3 regions of the Paracidovorax sp. genome follow, and region 1 is predicted to be linked to each of the others. Evidence: riboswitches for the same ligand, from Rfam matches in the RefSeq annotation. Region 1 holds a riboswitch; each other region holds the start of a gene.
What was found. A riboswitch is a leader RNA that binds a small molecule or an ion and turns the genes downstream of it on or off. The one in region 1 is predicted to bind cobalamin.
Positions count from the first base shown of each region.

Region 2: linked by a shared signal. The riboswitch ahead of cobM (precorrin-4 C(11)-methyltransferase) and the one ahead of AC3A84_RS09075 (TonB-dependent receptor) in region 1 are both predicted to bind cobalamin.
Region 3: linked by a shared signal. The riboswitch ahead of AC3A84_RS04705 (TonB-dependent receptor domain-containing protein) and the one ahead of AC3A84_RS09075 (TonB-dependent receptor) in region 1 are both predicted to bind cobalamin.

Region 1 is NZ_JBXYZY010000021.1:483,051-488,816, reverse strand. Features, by position in the region: gene ssuD (FMNH2-dependent alkanesulfonate monooxygenase) at 1-318, shown strand, start outside; gene AC3A84_RS09095 (VOC family protein) at 341-724, shown strand; gene ssuC (aliphatic sulfonate ABC transporter permease SsuC) at 721-1,584, shown strand; gene AC3A84_RS09085 (ATP-binding cassette domain-containing protein) at 1,604-2,437, shown strand; gene AC3A84_RS09080 (TOBE domain-containing protein) at 2,530-2,745, shown strand; cobalamin riboswitch at 2,901-3,151, shown strand; gene AC3A84_RS09075 (TonB-dependent receptor) at 3,252-5,465, shown strand; gene AC3A84_RS09070 (ABC transporter ATP-binding protein) at 5,476-5,766, shown strand, end outside.
Region 2 is NZ_JBXYZY010000029.1:330,471-336,236, reverse strand. Features, by position in the region: gene AC3A84_RS12705 (carboxylesterase family protein) at 1-1,450, opposite strand, end outside; cobalamin riboswitch at 1,707-1,965, shown strand; gene cobM (precorrin-4 C(11)-methyltransferase) at 2,126-2,953, shown strand; gene AC3A84_RS12695 (sirohydrochlorin chelatase) at 2,950-3,999, shown strand; gene AC3A84_RS12690 (precorrin-8X methylmutase) at 3,996-4,700, shown strand; gene AC3A84_RS12685 (cobalt-precorrin-5B (C(1))-methyltransferase) at 4,708-5,766, shown strand, end outside.
Region 3 is NZ_JBXYZY010000003.1:187,052-192,817, reverse strand. Features, by position in the region: gene AC3A84_RS04710 (cobyrinic acid a,c-diamide synthase CobB) at 1-641, opposite strand, end outside; gene AC3A84_RS04705 (TonB-dependent receptor domain-containing protein) at 626-2,491, opposite strand; cobalamin riboswitch at 2,586-2,872, opposite strand; gene AC3A84_RS04700 (DUF904 domain-containing protein) at 2,907-3,128, shown strand; gene AC3A84_RS04695 (cell division protein ZapA) at 3,125-3,520, shown strand; partial or broken gene AC3A84_RS04690 (EAL domain-containing protein) at 3,885-5,766, opposite strand, start outside.

The DNA of each region.
Region 1 (5,766 bases):
GCCAAGCGCAGCCGCGCCGACCTGGAGATCAGCCCCAACCTCTGGGCCGGCGTGGGCCTGGTGCGCGGCGGCGCGGGCACGGCCCTGGTGGGCGATCCGCAGACGGTGGCCGACCGCATCAAGGAATACGCCGACCTCGGCATCGACACCTTCGTGATGTCGGGCTACCCGCATCTGGAAGAGGCCTACCGCTTCGCGGAACTGGTCTTTCCGCTGCTGCCCGTGGCCGTGCGCGAGCGGCTGGCCGGCGGCAATCCGCTGGGCCCGTTCGGCGAGACGGTGGGCAACCAGTACGTGCCGCGCGCGGCGCAGAGCTGAACAAAGAGGAGGAGGGCGCACCATGGCGATCCATTCCATCAACCACGTGCAGCTGGCCTTTCCGGCCGGCGCCGAAGGGCAGATCCGCAACTTCTACAGCGCCTTGCTGGGCCTGCCCGAGCTGCGCCACGCAGCCACCGGCACGGCGCTGCATTTCGCGGCCGGGGCGCAGCGCATCGAGCTGGTGCCCACCGAGCGCGCCCGCTGGGCCGCCGCGCCCGCCGCGTCGCACCTGGCCTTCGAGGTGGACAACCTGCATGAATTGCGCGGCCGCCTGCTGCAGGCCGAGCTGCCGCTGGTGGAGAACCGGGCGCTGCCCGGCTACCTGCGCTTCTACGTGAAGGACCCGGCGGGCAACCAGCTGGAGTTCCTCGAACCCGACACCGAACAGGAGCTGCCGGTATGAGCGCCTCGATCAAGGAGCTGCAGGTCTCGCCCCTGCCCGAGGAGCTGGAGGGCCCTTCCGACGGCGCGCTGGCCGCTGCGGCGCGGCGCGTGCTGCGCGCCGTATGGCAGCAGCTGCTGCCCTGGCTGGTGCCGGTGGCGCTGATCGCGGGCTGGCAGGTGGCCTCGTCCCTGGGCTGGATCTCCAGCCGCGTACTGCCCGCGCCGCTGGACGTGGTCACCGCCGCCTGGCGCCTGGCCGAATCGGGCGAGCTGTGGACGCACGTGAAGATCAGCGCTGGCCGGGCGCTGGCGGGCCTGGCCATCGGCGGCGGGCTGGGGCTGCTGCTAGGCCTGCTGACCGGCTCGGTGCGCCTCTTCGAGACGCTGCTCGACTCCACCATCCAGATGGTGCGAAACATCCCGGCGCTGGCGCTGATCCCGATGGTGATCCTGTGGTTCGGCATCGACGAGTCGGCCAAGCTGTTCCTGATCGCCATCTCGGTGTTCTTCCCGATCTACCTGAACACCTTCCACGGCATCCGCAACGTCGATCCGCAGCTCATCGAGATGGGCCGCACCTACGGGCTGAACCGCTGGCAGCTCTACCGCGACATCGTGCTGCCCGGCGCGCTCTCGTCCATCCTGGTGGGGCTGCGCTTCTCGCTGGGCCTGATGTGGGTGATCCTGATCGTGGCCGAAACGATCTCCGCGCAGTCGGGCATCGGCTACCTGACCATGAACGCCCGCGAATTCCTGCAGACCGACGTGGTGCTGGTGGGCATCCTGCTCTACGCCCTGCTGGGCAAGCTGGCCGACCTGTTCGCCCGTGCGCTGGAGCGGTGGTGGCTGCGCTGGCACCCCGGCTACCAGCCTCAATGACCGCACCGGAGCCCTTGCCATGACCCAGACATCCTCTTCCGAAAACCGCTCCGGCCAGGCCGCAGGCGGCGTGCGTCTGCAGGCCACCGGCCTGCACAAGCGCTACGGCCAGCGCGAGGTGCTGCGCCACGCGCAGCTGACCATCGAACCCGGCGAGTTCGTCGCCATCGTGGGCCGCAGCGGCTGCGGCAAGAGCACGCTGCTGCGCCTCATCGCCGGGCTGGAGCCCGCCACCCAGGGCACGCTGACCGCCGACGGCCGGCCCGTGCACGGCCTGCATGCGGACACGCGCATCATGTTCCAGGAGGCGCGCCTGCTGCCCTGGCGCCGCGTGATCGACAACGTCACCCTGGGCCTGCCCGCCGCGCAGCGCGAGCGCGGCCGCGAGGTGCTGGCCCAGGTGGGCCTGGCCGAGCGCGAGAACGAATGGCCCGCGCGCCTTTCGGGCGGGCAGCGCCAGCGCGTGGCCCTGGCGCGGGCGCTGGTGCACCAGCCGCGCCTGCTGCTGCTCGACGAGCCCCTGGGCGCGCTCGACGCGCTCACCCGCATCGAGATGCACCGCCTGATCGAAGGCCTCTGGCAGCGCCACGGCTTCACCGCGCTGCTGGTCACGCACGACGTGCAGGAGGCCGTGGCCCTGGCCGACCGGGTGGTCCTCATCGAGGACGGCCGCATCGCGCTCGATGAGCGCATCGCTCTGGCGCGGCCCCGCTCGCACGGCGACGCGGCCTTCGCGGCCATCGAGCAACGCATCCTCGACCGCGTGCTGCAAAAGCCCGGTGCGCCAGATGAGTCGCCCACTGATCGCGGCTGGCCTGGCGTTCCGGCCCATGGCCTGCGCTGGGCGGTGTAGCAGTAAGAGGCCACCCAGTACGCCCGGCACGCTTTCCCGTTCCGTTCCCCGCCACTTCTTCCATCCGAACCGTTTTTCCCAAGGAGTTTTCCATGACCATCCAAGCCATCAACGTACGCAACCAGTTCAAAGGCAAGGTCCGCGAGATCGTGCGCGGCGACGTCGTTTCCGAAGTCGATGTCGAGACGCCCTGGGGCATCGTCACCTCGGTCATCACCACCCGTTCGGTCGATGAGCTGGGCCTCGCGGTCGGCTCCGACGTGGTGGCGCTGGTGAAGTCCACCGAGGTGTCCATCGCCAGGCTGTGAGGCGGTTATGCAGGAAAAAGCCGCTCCGGCGCTTGTTCTTGCTCCACTTTGTGCTATTTATTTAATAGCATTTGATTCATCCAAGGTGACCTTGTGGTCCCCTTTTTTCGGACGTGCCCGCATCGTTTTAAACGCAAATGTGTTGCGTTATTGCGCATAGAATGCGCTCTGTTGGTGCTCGCAGCGCCGTGTTCTCGCGCTGCAGTTCAACGGGAAGCAGGAAGGTGCTGCGCGCTTTGCGCCAGTGCCCGACCTGCGCTGCCCCCGCAACGGTCAGCGGACGAGGCGCCTTGGCGCACCTCACTCTCCAGTCGCAATGCCACTGGGTGCCCTGCATGGGCGCCTGGGAAGGCTTTTGGAGGGCGCTCCGCCCAGCCCGGATACCGGCCAACGAGGTGATGCCCGTTGCCACGCCACCCTGAGAAGAGGGCGGTGCGGCGCAGGCGTCGTGGTGCCCATTCGCTGGCGGGGAGGCCGGCGCGGGCGACTCATCCCTGTGTGTTTCCATGTCCTTTTCGCTGTCCCGCCCTTCGTTCCAGCGCGTGCCTGCATGGCCCCTGCCGCTGGCCCTCGCCCTGTCCGCCGCGTTCCCGCTGGCTGCCCAGACGCTGCCTGCCGTGACCGTCACCGCCCCCGCCGAGGGCCCGGTGGCGCCGCTGGACCAGCCCACCAGCAGCGCCTCGCGCCTGGGCCTGACGGTGCGTGAAACGCCGGCCTCCATCGACGTGGTGCCCGCTGCCGTGCTGGCCGAGCGCGGCCTGCGCACGGTGAGCGAGGCGGCCCAGGCGGCCGTGGGCGTGACGGCCGGGGACTTTCCGGCCGAGCCCAGCGCGTTCTCCATGCGCGGCTTCGCGGGCAGCCAGATCAACACGCTCTACAACGGCATCAAGATCGGCCCGCCCAACATGACCTCGCGTGTGATGGACGTGGCCAACCTGGAGCGCATCGAATTCCTCAAGGGCGCGGCCTCGCTGATGTCGGGCGAGGGTGCCACGGGCGGCTCGGTCAACTTCGTCACCAAGGCGCCGCACCGCGGCCCGGTGCGCACCGAGGTCAATACGGCCGTGGGCTCGTTCGGCGAGCGGCGCGTGTCCTTCGGCTCGGGCGGCACCACCGCCTGGAAGGATCTGGACTACCGGATCGACGCCAGCGCATCGAACGGCGACGGCTTCGTCGATGACACCTGGCAGCGCAACCGTCACCTCTCCGGCGGGCTGGACTGGCGTGCCGCGCCCGGCGTCAAGCTCTTCGTGGCCGGCGAAGCCAAGCGCGACAACGGCAGCAGCTACTGGGGCATGCCGCTCGTTTCCGCCAACGCGCCGGGCGTGCAGCCGCACGGCGGCATCGTCTCGGGCAGCTACGTCTCCAACTACAACGGCAGCAACCTTGGGCCCGTCACCATCGACGGCCGCACGCTGCGCACCAACTACAACGTGCTGGACAACCGCAACCAGGCCCGCGAGACCTGGCTGCGCGCCGGCGGCGAATGGCAGGCCAGCGACACCGTGGTGCTGCGCAGCCAGTTCTGGCGCTACACGGCCGACCGCACCTGGTTCAACAACGAGATCGAGGCCTTCAACGCCAACACTGGCCTGGTGGACCGCGAGCGCTTCTACGTCGCGCAGGACCAGACCAGTTGGGGCAACAAGACCGAAGCGCAGTGGGACGCCCGCCTGGGCGGCATGGACAACCGCCTGGTGGCGGCCTTCGAATACAGCCATACCGACCTGACCCGCCCGGGCGCAGCCAACTTCCCCGGCGACAGCGTGAGCCTGACGGACCCGCAGCGCGGCACCTATGGCCTGCTGACCACCCAGGTGCAGGCCACCGGCCTGCGCAACACCGCGCTGGCGCTGGAAGACCGGCTGCGCCTCTCGCCCACGCTGGCGCTGATCGGCGGGCTGCGGCATGAACGCATCGCGCTGGACCGCAGTTCCGCCAACGCGGCGGGCGTGCAGCGCACGGGCTTTCCGTTCGACAAGACCTGGAACCCCACCACCGGCCGCCTGGGCCTGACCTGGGATGCTGCGCCCGGCACCACCTTCTACGGCCAGTACGGCACGGCGGCCGACGTGGCGGCGGGCAACCTGTTCCTGCTGGGGCCTACGCAGCCGCTGGACCTGACCCGCACGCGTAACGCCGAAGTGGGCGTCAAGCAGGCCTTCTGGCAGCAGCGCGGGGAATGGACGCTGTCCTTCTACGACACCGAGCGGCGCAACGTCTATGCCGGCCAGGGCGGCCAGCAGCTGGCCCAGGCCGGCGCGCTCAAGTCGCGCGGCGCGGAAGCCTCGGTGGCGCTGCGCCCCGATGCGCACTGGAGCCTGTGGGGCAACCTGGCGCTCAACCGCGCGCGCTACGAGAACTACACCCTGGCGGACGGCACCTCGTTCTCGGGCAATCGCCCGCCCAACGCGCCGCGCCTCCTCGCCAATGCCGGCGTGGGCTACCGCTTCGTCGCCGGCGTGCCGATGCAGGTGTCGGCCTCGGTGCGGCATGTCGGCGAGCGGTTCCACAGCGATGCCAACACCGTGCGGCTGAACGGCTACACCGTGTACGACGCTGCGTTGTCCGTGGACGTGGCGCGCGACGTGCAGCTCACCCTGCGCGGGCGCAACCTGGGCAACCGTACCTATGCGGCCTGGGCCGATCCGTTCTATCCCGACCAGATCCTGCTGGGCGCGCCGCGCAGCTATGAACTGGCGCTGCGCTGGACGCTCTGAGCCGCCACCCATGGGCCAGCCTGATCCGGTGCTGCAGTTGCAGGGGGCAGCCTTCTGCGTCAAAGGCGGGCAGATGCTGCTCGCGCCCCTCGATGCGCAGGTGCGGCCCGGCGAGTGCATCGCGCTGGTGGGCCCCAACGGCGCGGGCAAGAGCACGCTGCTGAAGCTGCTGGCCGCGCGGCACGCGCCCACCCAGGGCTCTGTGCGCCTGCTGGGCCACGACCTGGCCCGCTGGCCGGCGGCCGAGCGTGCGCGCCATGTCGCCTTGCTGAACCAGACCGACATGGCGGACGGCGGCCTC
Region 2 (5,766 bases), on a different contig from region 1:
GGCCGTCCTTGGGCCAGACCTGCGAGATCAGGATGCGGTTGAAGCTCAGCGGGTCCAGCCCCGAGCCCAGCCGCAGATAGGCCAGATGGGCGAACACCGCGCCCTCGTCGCGGTTCATGCCGAAGACAAAAGGCTTGGGCGGCACGCCGGCCGCGCTGGCGAATCCGGACAGCGGCTGGCCCACGATGACCCGGCCGTCCACGTTGGGCGACCAGGGCAGGCCGTCGTGGATCTGCAGCGAGGCCTCGCCCAGCAGCCGCGCCAGGGGCAGGGCCGTGGCCTCGCGCGCCGCGGCGGTACGCGGAGACGCCTGCTGGCCGAAGACGCCCGCCGACTGCGCAGTGACGATCTGCGCCGTGGTCGCGCGCTGCAGCACCGGCCGCCCGCGCACGCAGGCCGTGACCCGGCTGCACAGCGCGTCGAGGAACACGTCGCCCAGCTTCTGCGCCTGCGCCGTCGTGCGGTAGAGCGAAGCGACCGGGTTGCTCTGCATGATGGCCCCCTGGAAGCTGCCCGCGCTGCCCGGCGCGGCGAAGAGGTGCAGGCCGGTGGCCATGGCGCCCGCGCTGGCGCCGGCAATCGTCACCCGGGACGGGTCGCCGCCGAAGTCGGCGATGTACTTCTGCACCCACTGCAGCGCCATCTGCTGGTCGAGGATGCCGAAATTGCCGCGCAGCGGCCCGCCCAGGGCGGCGTTCTCCACCGGGTCGTCGATGGCGAGAAAGCCCAGCGCGCCCAGGCGGTAGTTGAGCGTGACCACCACCATGTTGCCGGCCGCTGCCAGGTAGGAGCCGTCATACAGGTTGCCCGTCAGGATCTTGCGGCGGCTGTCGTAGAGCGGCAGGTAGCCGCTGCCCTGCGTGAAACCGCCGCCGTGGATGTAGAACAGCACCGGCAGGCGGCCCGGGGCCGGCTGCGTTGCACCCACGGCGGCCTGGGGCGTGAAGACGTTCAGGAAGAGGCAGCGTTCGTCCTGCGCGCTCACCGGGATCTGCGGGCGCGGGGACTGCGGACAGAAGGGCCCGGGCACCGTCTGCGCCACCAGGTTGCCGCCGGGCGCGAGCATGACCGGCGGCTTGAAGCGATCCGCCTTGGCGTATTCGATGCCCATATAGCGGTTGACCGGCACGGGCGCCGCAGCGCCGGCCGGCGTGACGGCCCTGCGCAGCCCGCAGAGCGTCGGCAGCGCCGGGGCCGGGGCCGGGGTCGCGGCGGCCACGGCGGCATCGCTGGCGGCAGCGGCCGGCGCGGATGCAGCCGCCGCCGCAGCAGCAACAGCACCGGCAGAGGCGGCAGTCGCTGCGGCATGGGCCGCGCTGGCGCCGATCGTCACCGTGGTGCCGTCCGCGCAGCCGTCGGGCGCCGCTGCTGTGGCAGGATTGGCGGCCTGAGCGGGCCCGCTCACGCCCCAGAGCAGCATCAGGGCCGCGGGAATCGAACAGGCTGTCAAGGCTCGGCGGGCGTAAGAGTGGCGGCGCATGGAAGATTTCGCTGGACAGAGAGGGTGCCGCGATTGTGGCGCTTCGCGGCCCGGCCCGGGGGGCAACCCTCACGCCATCCCGGATGCGCCACAACACCGCGCCAGCCCCGGACCCCGGCGCGACCGCACGGCGCGCATGGCTCCAATGCTCCGAAATCAATAGCACCCAACCCAGACGGCACCAGGGCGGCACGGCTCATCAATGGTGTCCCTGACAGTCGGGCGTCTTATACTCGCGCCCGTTGGTGCTCGCGTGGCCGCCCTCTTTGGCGGCAGCGCAGTTAAACGGGAACCAGGAAGGAAGCCGCCCGCCCAGGCCGGCTCCCCCACCTGGGCTGCCCCCGCAACGGTAAGCGACGAAGGACGGCGACGAGCGCCGCCTTGACTGCGTGGAACATCACGCCCACTGGAAGCCGCCAGCGCTTCCGGGAAGGGCCCACGCCAGCGTCGCCAGCCCGGATACCGGCCGACAGGGGGGTGCGGCGCCGCAAGGCGCAAGGCGTTTGCACAGCGCCGCACACCATTTCACGGAACCTGCGGGGAGGCAGGGGTCCGGGCCCGTGCGGTGCAGCCTGCCGCCATCCATCGTCGTTGTCCCATGCCAGTTTCCTTCGCAAGCGCGCGTTCGCCCGCGCCACGCCATCCATGAGAGCGCCAGGCACCGTCTGGTTCGTCGGCGCCGGGCCGGGCGATCCCGAGCTCATCACCGTCAAGGGCCGCGCGCTGATCGAGCGCGCCGGCGCCATCCTGTTCGCCGGCTCGCTGGTCAACGAGGCCGCCACCCGCTGGGCGCCGCCCGGCTGCACCATCGCCGACAGCAAGGACATGACGCTCGAGCAGATGGCCGCCTGGCTCATCCTGCATGCCCACAAGCACGAGACCGTGATCCGCCTGCAGACCGGCGACCCGGCGCTCTACGGCGCGCTGATCGAGGTCGTGCAGCCGCTCGATGCGGCCGGCGTGCCGGTGCGCGTGGTGCCGGGCGTGTCCTCGGCCATGGCCTCGGCCGCCGCGGCGGTGGAAAGCTTCACGCTGCCCGAGGTCACCCAGAGCGTGATCTTCACCCGCGTGGAAGGCCGCACGCCCATGCCGCCCGGCGAATCGCTGGCCGAGCTGGGCCGCCACCACTGCACGCTCTGCATCTTTCTGTCGATCACGCTGCTGCACAAGGTGCAGGCCGGCCTGCGCGAAGCGGGCTGGGCGGACGACGCGCCCATGCTGGTCGTGCACAAGGCCAGCTGGCCGGGCGAGGAGGTCATCGTGCGCGGCACGCTGGCCGACATCCGCGAGCGCTGCCGCGCCGCCGGCATCGTCAGCCAGGCCATGGTGATCGCCAGCCCCACGCTGGGCGCGCGCCAGTGGCAGGAGCTGGCCAAGTCCAAGCTCTACGACGCGAGCTTCACCCACCGCTTCCGCCGCGCCAGCCAGCCGGCCGCTGCGCCCCAAGAACCCCACGAACCGACCGCACCATGACCACCACCATCCTCCTGATCGGCCACGGCTCGCGCGAGCCCGAAGGCAACGACGAGATCCACGCCTTCGTGCGCCAGTGGCGCGAGCGCCAGCCCGGCTGGCGCATCGAGGTCTGCTTCATCGAATTCGCGCCGCCCGGCCTGCACGACGGCCTGCTGATGGCTGCCAAGGGCAGCACCCGCGTGCTGGTGCTGCCGCTCATCCTGAACGCGGCCGGCCACGTGAAGATGGAAATCCCCGAAGCCATCGAGCATGCGCGCGAGCACTGCCCGGGCGTCGAATTCCTCTACGGACCGCACCTCACCGCCTGCGAACCCATCCTCACGATCCTGCAGCGCCAGCTGCGCCGCTGTATGCAGAAGCTGGACATGCCCGACCCCACCACCACCGGCGTGGTGCTGCTGGGCCGAGGCTCCTCCGACCGCCAGGCCAACGGCGACGTCGCCAAGATGGCGCGCTGGCTGCAGGAAGACAGCCACCACGAACTGGTCGAGATCGCCTTCACCGGCATCACCTGGCCGCGCCTGGAGCGCGTGGTGCAGCGCCAGGCGCTGCTGGGCATGAAGCAGATCGTGGTGCTGCCGTACTACCTCTATACCGGCACGCTGATGCAGCGCATAGCCCGGCAGGTGGAGCACCTGCGCGTGCAGTACCCGCAGCTGCGCTTCGCGCAGTCCGCCCACTTCGGCATGGAGCCCGAGATCTTCACGCTGCTGGAGCAGCGCGTGGCCGACCTGCAGGCCGGCCTCCCCGACAGCCGCCTGCCCTGCGACGGCTGCAAGTACCGCGAGATCGCCCACGACCTGGGCCACGGCCACAGCCACGAACACACGCACGCCCATGCGCCCGCCGCAGCCGCAGCGAGCGCCGAGCCGGGCCACGACCATGGGCACGACCACGCACATGACCACGCCCACGGGCACGGCGACCACGGCCATGAACACGGCCATGAACACGGCCATGAACACGGCCATTCCCACGGCCACGATCACGACCATCACCACCACGGCCACGCCGCCCCCCAGCCGGCCGGAGCCGCGGCATGAGCACCGTCAACACCGTCACCGAACAGCTCACGCGCGCCGGCCAGGCCATCGAGCACGACAGCTTCGCCATCATCGACGCCGAGGCCGGCCCGCACCCCTACACGGCGCAGCAGTGGCCCATCGTGCGCCGCATGATCCACGCCAACGCCGACTTCGAATTCAACGGCCTGACCGACTTCCACCCTGAAGCGGTGGAAGCCGGCATCGCCGCCCTGCTGCGCGGCGGCGCGCCCGTGGTGGCCGACGTGGAGATGATCTGCTCGGGCCTCTCGCAGCCGCGCCTGGCGCACTTCGGCATGCGCGCACACCAGTTCATCAGCGACGCCGACGTGATCGCCCAGGCCCAGGCCGAGGACACCACCCGCGCCGTGCAGGCCATGCGCAAGGCGCACTGGCTGGGGCTGCTGCAGGGCGCCGTGGTCGGCATCGGCAACGCGCCCACCGCGCTCATCGAACTCGTGCGCCTGATCCGCGAAGAGGGCGTGCGCCCGGCCCTCGTGGTCGGCATGCCGGTGGGCTTCGTGTCCGCCGCCGAATCCAAGGACCTGATGGCCGATGTGGCCGAGGTGCCCTGGATCGTCATCCGCGGCCGCAAGGGCGGCTCCACCCTGGTGGTGGCCGCGCTGCACGCGCTGCTGGCGCTGGCCGAGGCGCGGCAGAAGCAGCAACAGCAGCAACAACCAGGCGCCGCCGGAGGCTGAACCCGCCATGATGGAGAAAACCGTCCGCCGCGGCACGCGCACCGGCTTCACCACCGGGGCCTGCTCCGCCGCCGCCGCACGCGCCGCCGTGCTGGGCCTGGTCGAAGGCGCCGTGCCCGAGGCGGTGGAATGCCTGCTGCCCAACGGCGACGTGGTGCGCTTCGCCGTGAACGACGGCCACTGTGATGGCACCGGCGAAGGCGGCCAGGCCGCGCACGCCATGGTCATCAAGGACGCGGGCGACGACCCCGACTGCACCGACAAGGCCCACCTCACCGCCGACGTGCGCGTGCTGCCCGGCCGCGCGGGCGAGGTCGTTCTGTGCGGCGGCTTCGGCGTGGGCACGGTCACCATGGCCGGCCTGGGCCTGGAAGTGGGCGGCCCGGCCATCAACCCCGTGCCCCGCCGCAACATCGAGGACAACGTGCGCGCCGTGGGCGGCCCGCTGCTGGAGCATGCCGGGCTGGAAGTGACCATCTCCGTGCCGCAGGGCGTGGAAATGGCCAAGAAGACGCTGAACGCGCGCTTAGGGATTTTGGGCGGCATCTCCATCCTCGGCACCACCGGCATCGTCAAGCCCTATTCCACCTCCGCCTACCGCGCGAGCGTGGTGCAGGGCGTGCAGGTGGCCGCCACGCTGGGCCACGGCGTGGTGGTGCTGACCACCGGCGGGCGTACCGAACAGTTCGCCATGAAGGAGCGGCCCGAACTGCCCGCCGCCTGCTTCGTGCAGATGGGCGACTTCCTGCGCTATGCGCTCGACGAAGCCGTGGCGCAGGGCCTGCGCGAAGTGGTCATCGGCGGCATGGTGGGCAAGCTCACGAAGATCGCCCAGGGCGAGACCATCACCCACGCCAACCGCGCCGAGGTCGATACCCAGCTGCTGGCCGAACTCGCCGCCCGCGTGGGCGCGCCGCCCGAGGTCTGCGCCGAGATCGCCGCGGCCGAGACCGCGCGCTTCGGCGCCGAACGCATGCAGGCCCTGGGCCTGGGCGAGCCCTTCCACCACGCGCTCGCCCAGGCCGTCGTGCAGACGCTGACGGCGCCCGACCGCTACGGCGACCGC
Region 3 (5,766 bases), on a different contig from region 1:
TGCGCGACGACTAGGCCCAGATGGCGCTCGGGCAGCAGGCGCGGGCCGCTTTCGCCGGCCAGCGTCACGCGCGGCAGCGCGCCCAGCCAGTCGGCCGGGTCGGCGATGCCGCTGCGCAGCAAGCTGGCGTGGCGTTCGGTGGCCACGCGGTTGGCGAGCACGCCGGCCCATGGCAGGCCGGGGCGGTAGTGGCGCAAGCCGTGGGCGATGGCGCCCAGCGTGCCGCCCATGGCCGATGCATCGACCACCGCCAGCACCGGAATGCCGAAGCGCTGGGCCAGGTCGGCCACCGGCCGCTCGCCGTCGAACAGGCCCATCACGCCCTCGATGAGCAGCAGGTCGGCCTCTTGCGCGGCGGCATGCAGGCGGCGCGCGCAGTCGGCCTCGCCGGTCATCCACAGGTCGAGCTGCTGCACCGGCGCGCCACTGGCCAGCTGCAGCCAGTGGGGGTCGAGGAAATCCGGCCCGCACTTGAAGACGCGCACACGCCGGCCCTGGCGCGCATGCAGGCGTGCCAGGGCGGCGGTGACGGTGGTCTTGCCCTGGCCCGAGGCCGGCGCGGCGATGACGATGGCCGGGCAGGAAGCCGTGGCCGCAACGGCATCGCCGGTGATCTCACGCAGGCTCATTGAGGCGCCCATTTCAGTGCCACGTACAGCGTGCGGCCGGCCGTGGCATAGGTGCTGGCCGTCTCGTAGCGCTTGTCGTTCAGGTTGTCCACGCGGGCCAGCAGGGTGAAGTCGCGCGCCACGCGGGTGCTAGCGTAGAGGTTGACCAGCCCGTAGCCGCCCAGCACCTGGACGGCACCACCCGTGTAGTCGTAGCGGCGGCCCGAGGCCTGCAGCTCGGCACCCCAGGCCCAGCCGGCGAACTGCGTGTCGGCCCCCAGCACGGCGTGGTGTTTGGCCCGGCGTGCGAGCTGGCGGTCGCGGGTCAGGTCACGCGGGTCCTGCCAGTCGAAGGAACCGCGCAGGTTGACGGCGGCCAGGCGGTGCGTGGCGGACAGGGTGACGCCGCTGTATTCGGCCCGGCCCACGCTCTCGTAGCAGCCGAAGGCGCTGGCGCAGGTGCCGGTCGCGCCGAAGTTGATGAGGTTGCGCACGCGGTTGCGGTAGGCCACCACGCCCACGCTGCTCGCGCCCTCGGTCCAGCGCAGGCCGGCCTCGACGTTGCGGCCGCTTTCGGGCTGCAGCGTGGCCACGCCGTATTCGCTGAAGCGCTGGTAGAGCGTGGGCGCGCGGAACGAGGTGCCGGCCGACACGGTGGCGCGCCACTGCGGCGTGACGGCGAAGCCGTAGGCCAGGCTACCGGTGGTCTTGCCGCCGAATTCGCTGTCGTCGTCGCGGCGCAGGTGGGCCTGCAGCGAATGCGCCCCCGCGCTGACGCCGTATCCCAGGGCCAGCGCGTTCTGCGAGCGCTTGCCGCGCAGGTCGGTGGTGAAGTCGGTGGCGGGGTTGTGCAGTTCGTCCTCCCGGCGCTCCAGCGCGGCGGTGAAGGTCTGCGTGCCCACGCGCCATTCGTTCTGGAAGAGGTAGTTGCGCAGTGTGGTGTCGGTGAGGTACTGATCCGGTTCCGTGGCATAGCTGCTGCGGGACGCTGTGGCCTGAACACGTGTGGTGTAGGCATCGCTCCAGCGCGCCGTCCAGGTCAGGCCGCCGGTGCGCAGCTGGTGGCGGCTGACGTCGTCGCCCCCCGGCGTGAAGCCGTCGTACTGCGACCACAGGTTGCTGGCCAGGAGCGTGCCGTCGATGCGGTGGCGCGCATCGATCTGCAGCCCCACGCGGGCGTTGCCCGAGGTGCGGCGGTAGCCGTCGTCGTCAGGGTTGGCGGTGGGGATGGGGCCGGCGTTGAAGCCGTCGCTGCGCTCATGCGAGATGCCGAGCGAATAGTCCAGCGCGCCCGCGCCGCCGCTCACGCCGGCCTGGGCCGTGCGTGTGCCGTGGCTGCCCAGGCCGACCTGGGCGTAGGGCGCGGCCGGGCCTTCGCCCTTCTTGGTGAAGAGCTGCACCACGCCGCCGACGGCGTCGGAGCCATAGACGGCGGCCGCCGGGCCGCGCAGCACTTCGATGCGGTCAATCTGCGCCAGCGGGATCTGCTCCCACGGCGAGCCGCCGGTGGTCTGCGTATCGACCCGCACGCCGTCGATATAGACGGCCGTGAAGCGGCTCTCCGCCCCGCGCAGGAAAACGCTGGTGGTGCCGCCGATGCCGCCGCTGCGGGCGAACTCCACCCCCGGCAGGCGTGCCAGCAGGTCGGCCACGCCCACGGCGCCGCTGCGCTCGATGGCGTCACGGTCGAGCACGGAAACGTCGGCCACCAGGTCGGCGAGCGGGCGTTCGGTGCGCGTGGCGGTCACCACGGTCTCGCGCAGCTGGGCGGTGGTGGCGGCTTGCGCCAGCAGGGTCTGGGCAAACGAAAGCGCAGGCCAGGCGGCGCCCAGCAGCAAGGGCAGCGCGGCCAGGCGCGCAGGGATCGAACGATGGGTTTTCATGGGACAAGGGCACAGAGGGAATCACCCTGACCGGCCTCCCCGCCGGTCCTTGGGCATCACGGCCACCCGTACGCCGCCCAGGGGCAGACGATGTGGGGTGGCCACCGTGTTGGCCGGTATCCGGGCTGGCGGCACACATTCCACACGCCTTCCCAGGCGCTTGTTCAACGCGCCCAGTGGCTTCGTGCGTGGATTGGGAAGCGCCCTGTGCCGCTTCGTCGCTGCCGCAGGGCGATTCGTCCGCTGACCGTTGCGGGGGCAGCGCAGGCACGGCGGGCCTGGCGGGAGACGTCTTCACGATCCCGGCGGCGCACCTCCCTGCTTCCCGTTGAACTGCGTCATGCGAACCACGCCGCGAGCACCAACGGCGCGGATTTTACGGCCCTGGCGGCCCAACCCTACAATCCGAGGCTCTATGGCACACACCACCTCCATCGATGAGATCGCCGAGCGGGTCGAGCGGCTGCTGCAGCGGCACGCCGAACTCCAGCGCACCAACACGCTGCTGACGCAGCAGGTGACGGAGCTCACGCGCGAGCGCGACTCGCTCAGGTCGAGACTCAGCGCGGCGCGCGCGCGCGTCGATGCCCTGCTCGACCGCCTGCCCCCTGCCACCGACGCGAAGGACGCCCCATGAAGCAGATCGAGGTCCGCATCCTGCAGCAGAGCTATCTGCTGGTTTGCCCCGAAGGCCACGAGCCGCGCCTGATGGCCGCGGTGGATCGCGTGGACGCGGCCATGACACGCATCCGCGACGCCGGCAAAGTGCGGGCGCGCGAGCGCATTGCCGTGCTGGCCGCAGTGAACATGGCTTTCGAGCTGGGCGACCGCGAGGCCGCAGATCAGGCTGCCGCCAATGAGCGCCCGCCCGCCCCCGGCCAAGGCACGCTGGCGCTCGACGATGCGCAGGCGGGCATCCCAGGCGCCTCGGGCCAGGCGCCGGAACACGCCGCGCAGCAGCAAGAGCGCCTGCAGTCCCTCCTGCAGCGGCTCGACGCAGCGCTGCACGGAGCGCAGCAGCCGGCTTGATCGGCGCCGGGCGGCACGGTCACGCACGCAACGGGCTGCGCGCGCCTTATCGCGCCAATTGCATGCGCATGCAAGCCCTGGCGCTTCGCCAATACAGCCCGATGGGTTTTGCGCCGCCGGCCCATCGCGGCAGGCCTACAATCAAAGCGTCTGCGGTGCTGCTGGGCCTTATATTTCCTTGAACCAATGCTCTCTGAGCAAGGGCTTGGTACATTGCCCGGTGAGCGTGATCATCTCGCGTCAGATGAACCCAACGCCTGGCTGCCCTCGCCCCCCTGAACCCCCGGTTCAGGATGACGGCTCGGTGGCATTCGCAGACACCTTATTCCTCCACCACGCCACCCACTGAACCTGCTCGCGGAGATCAGCTGATCGACGGCTCAGATGTCGCTGGCGATGCCAAGCCGACCGCCGGAGCGGGCGTCCAGGTGCCCTCCGGCAGGCCGTCGAGCCAGGTGCGCATCTCGGTCGCAGGCAGGGCCGGCGCGCAGAGAAACCCCTGGAAGTACTGGCAGCCCATGCGCTCGAGCGCCGCGCGCTGCTCCAATGTCTCCACCCCTTCGGCGATCACCTCGATGTGCAGCGCACGCCCCATGCTGATGATGGCGGTGACGATGCCGCAGTCGCCCTCGTCGTCCGGCAGCCCGCGCACGAACGACTGGTCGATCTTGAGCTTGTGGATGGTGAGCTTCTTCAAATAGGCCAGGCTCGAATAGCCGGTGCCGAAGTCGTCGATGGAAAGTCCCGCTCCGAGCTGTGCCAGCGCGCTCACGCGCTGCTCCATCTCGCGCGCGTCCTGCAGCAGGATGGTCTCGGTCAGCTCCAGCTCCAGCAACGTGGCCGGCAGACCGTGCCGCTCCAACAGCATGGTCAGCCGCTCGACGAAGTCGGGCTGGCGAAATTCGAGCGCCGAAACGTTCACCGCCATCACCAGCGGCGTGCCGGCCCGCATCCAGCGGGCCGCCTCTTCGATGGCGCGTTCGAGCACCCACGCGCCCAGCGTGACGATGAAGCCGGACTCCTCGGCCAGCGGAATGAAGACGCCCGGCGAGACCGCCCCGAACTCAGGACTGGTCCAGCGCACGAGTGCCTCGGCCCCCACGATGCGGCCGGTGGCCATGCAGACCTGCGGCTGGTAATGCACCGCCATCTCGCCCAGGCCCAAGGCCTGGCGCATGCCGTGCTCCATCTGCATGCGTGAGAGCAGGTTGGCGTTCATCTGCGGCTGGTAGAAGCCGTAGCTGCCGCGCCCCCGATCCTTCACGCGGTACATGGCGGTGTCGGCCTGCTTGATGAGTTCGTCCAGCGTGCTGCCGTCCTGCGGGTAGAGCGCCACACCAATGCTGCACTGGATGGAAAACGCCATGCCGTCGAGCACGAAGGAGCGCAGCATGTCGTCGAGGATACGGCGCGCCACGCTCTGGGCTATCGAGGCCTCGCTGGCGTGCAGATAGATGACGAACTCGTCGCCGCCCAGCCGGCAAAGCATGTCGGTCGCGCGCAGGCTGGACTGCAGCCGCTCGGCCACCAGCTTGAGCACGCGGTCGCCGAAGGGATGGCCCAGCGAGTCGTTGATGATCTTGAAGCGGTCCAGGTCGAGGAACAGGATCGCGAAGCGCGTATCGGGTTGCTGCTCGGCCACGGCGACGGCGGATTCCACCCGGCGTGCCAGCAGCAGCCGGTTGGGCAGGCCGGTCAGTACGTCGCTGAAGGCCAGTTGCTCGATGCGCTTTTGCGCGGCGCGCTCGGAAGTGAGGTCGCGCATGAAGCCGATGCTCTGCACGATCGCCCCAGCGTCATCGCGCAGCGCCACCCAGGACAGGTGGACCGCACAGGGCTCGCCCTGGCTGCGCAGCAGGTCCAGATCTCCCTCCCAAAACCCCTCGTGCTCCCAGCCGGCATGCACCTGCCGCATCAGTGCGGCACCGTCGTCTTCGCTGTGGAAAAGGGCCTGGGCGGGCAGTTCCAGGCGCAGGCGGGGACCCACGCCCACCAGCCGCTCGCAACCCGGGTTCATGCGGACAATGTGGTGGCGATGGTCGGCGATGAAGATCGCGTCCAGGCTCGACTCGAAGACACCCGCCGCCAGGCGAAGGCCGGCCTGTGTTTCGGACTGGCGCGTGATATCGCGGAACGAAAAGACCCGCCCCGTCGGCCGGCCATGCACGCGCTGCGGCACCGAACGGCGCTCCATCAGCAAGCCGCTGCGCAGGCGGATCACGTCGCTGGTTTCCTCCAGCGGTCGC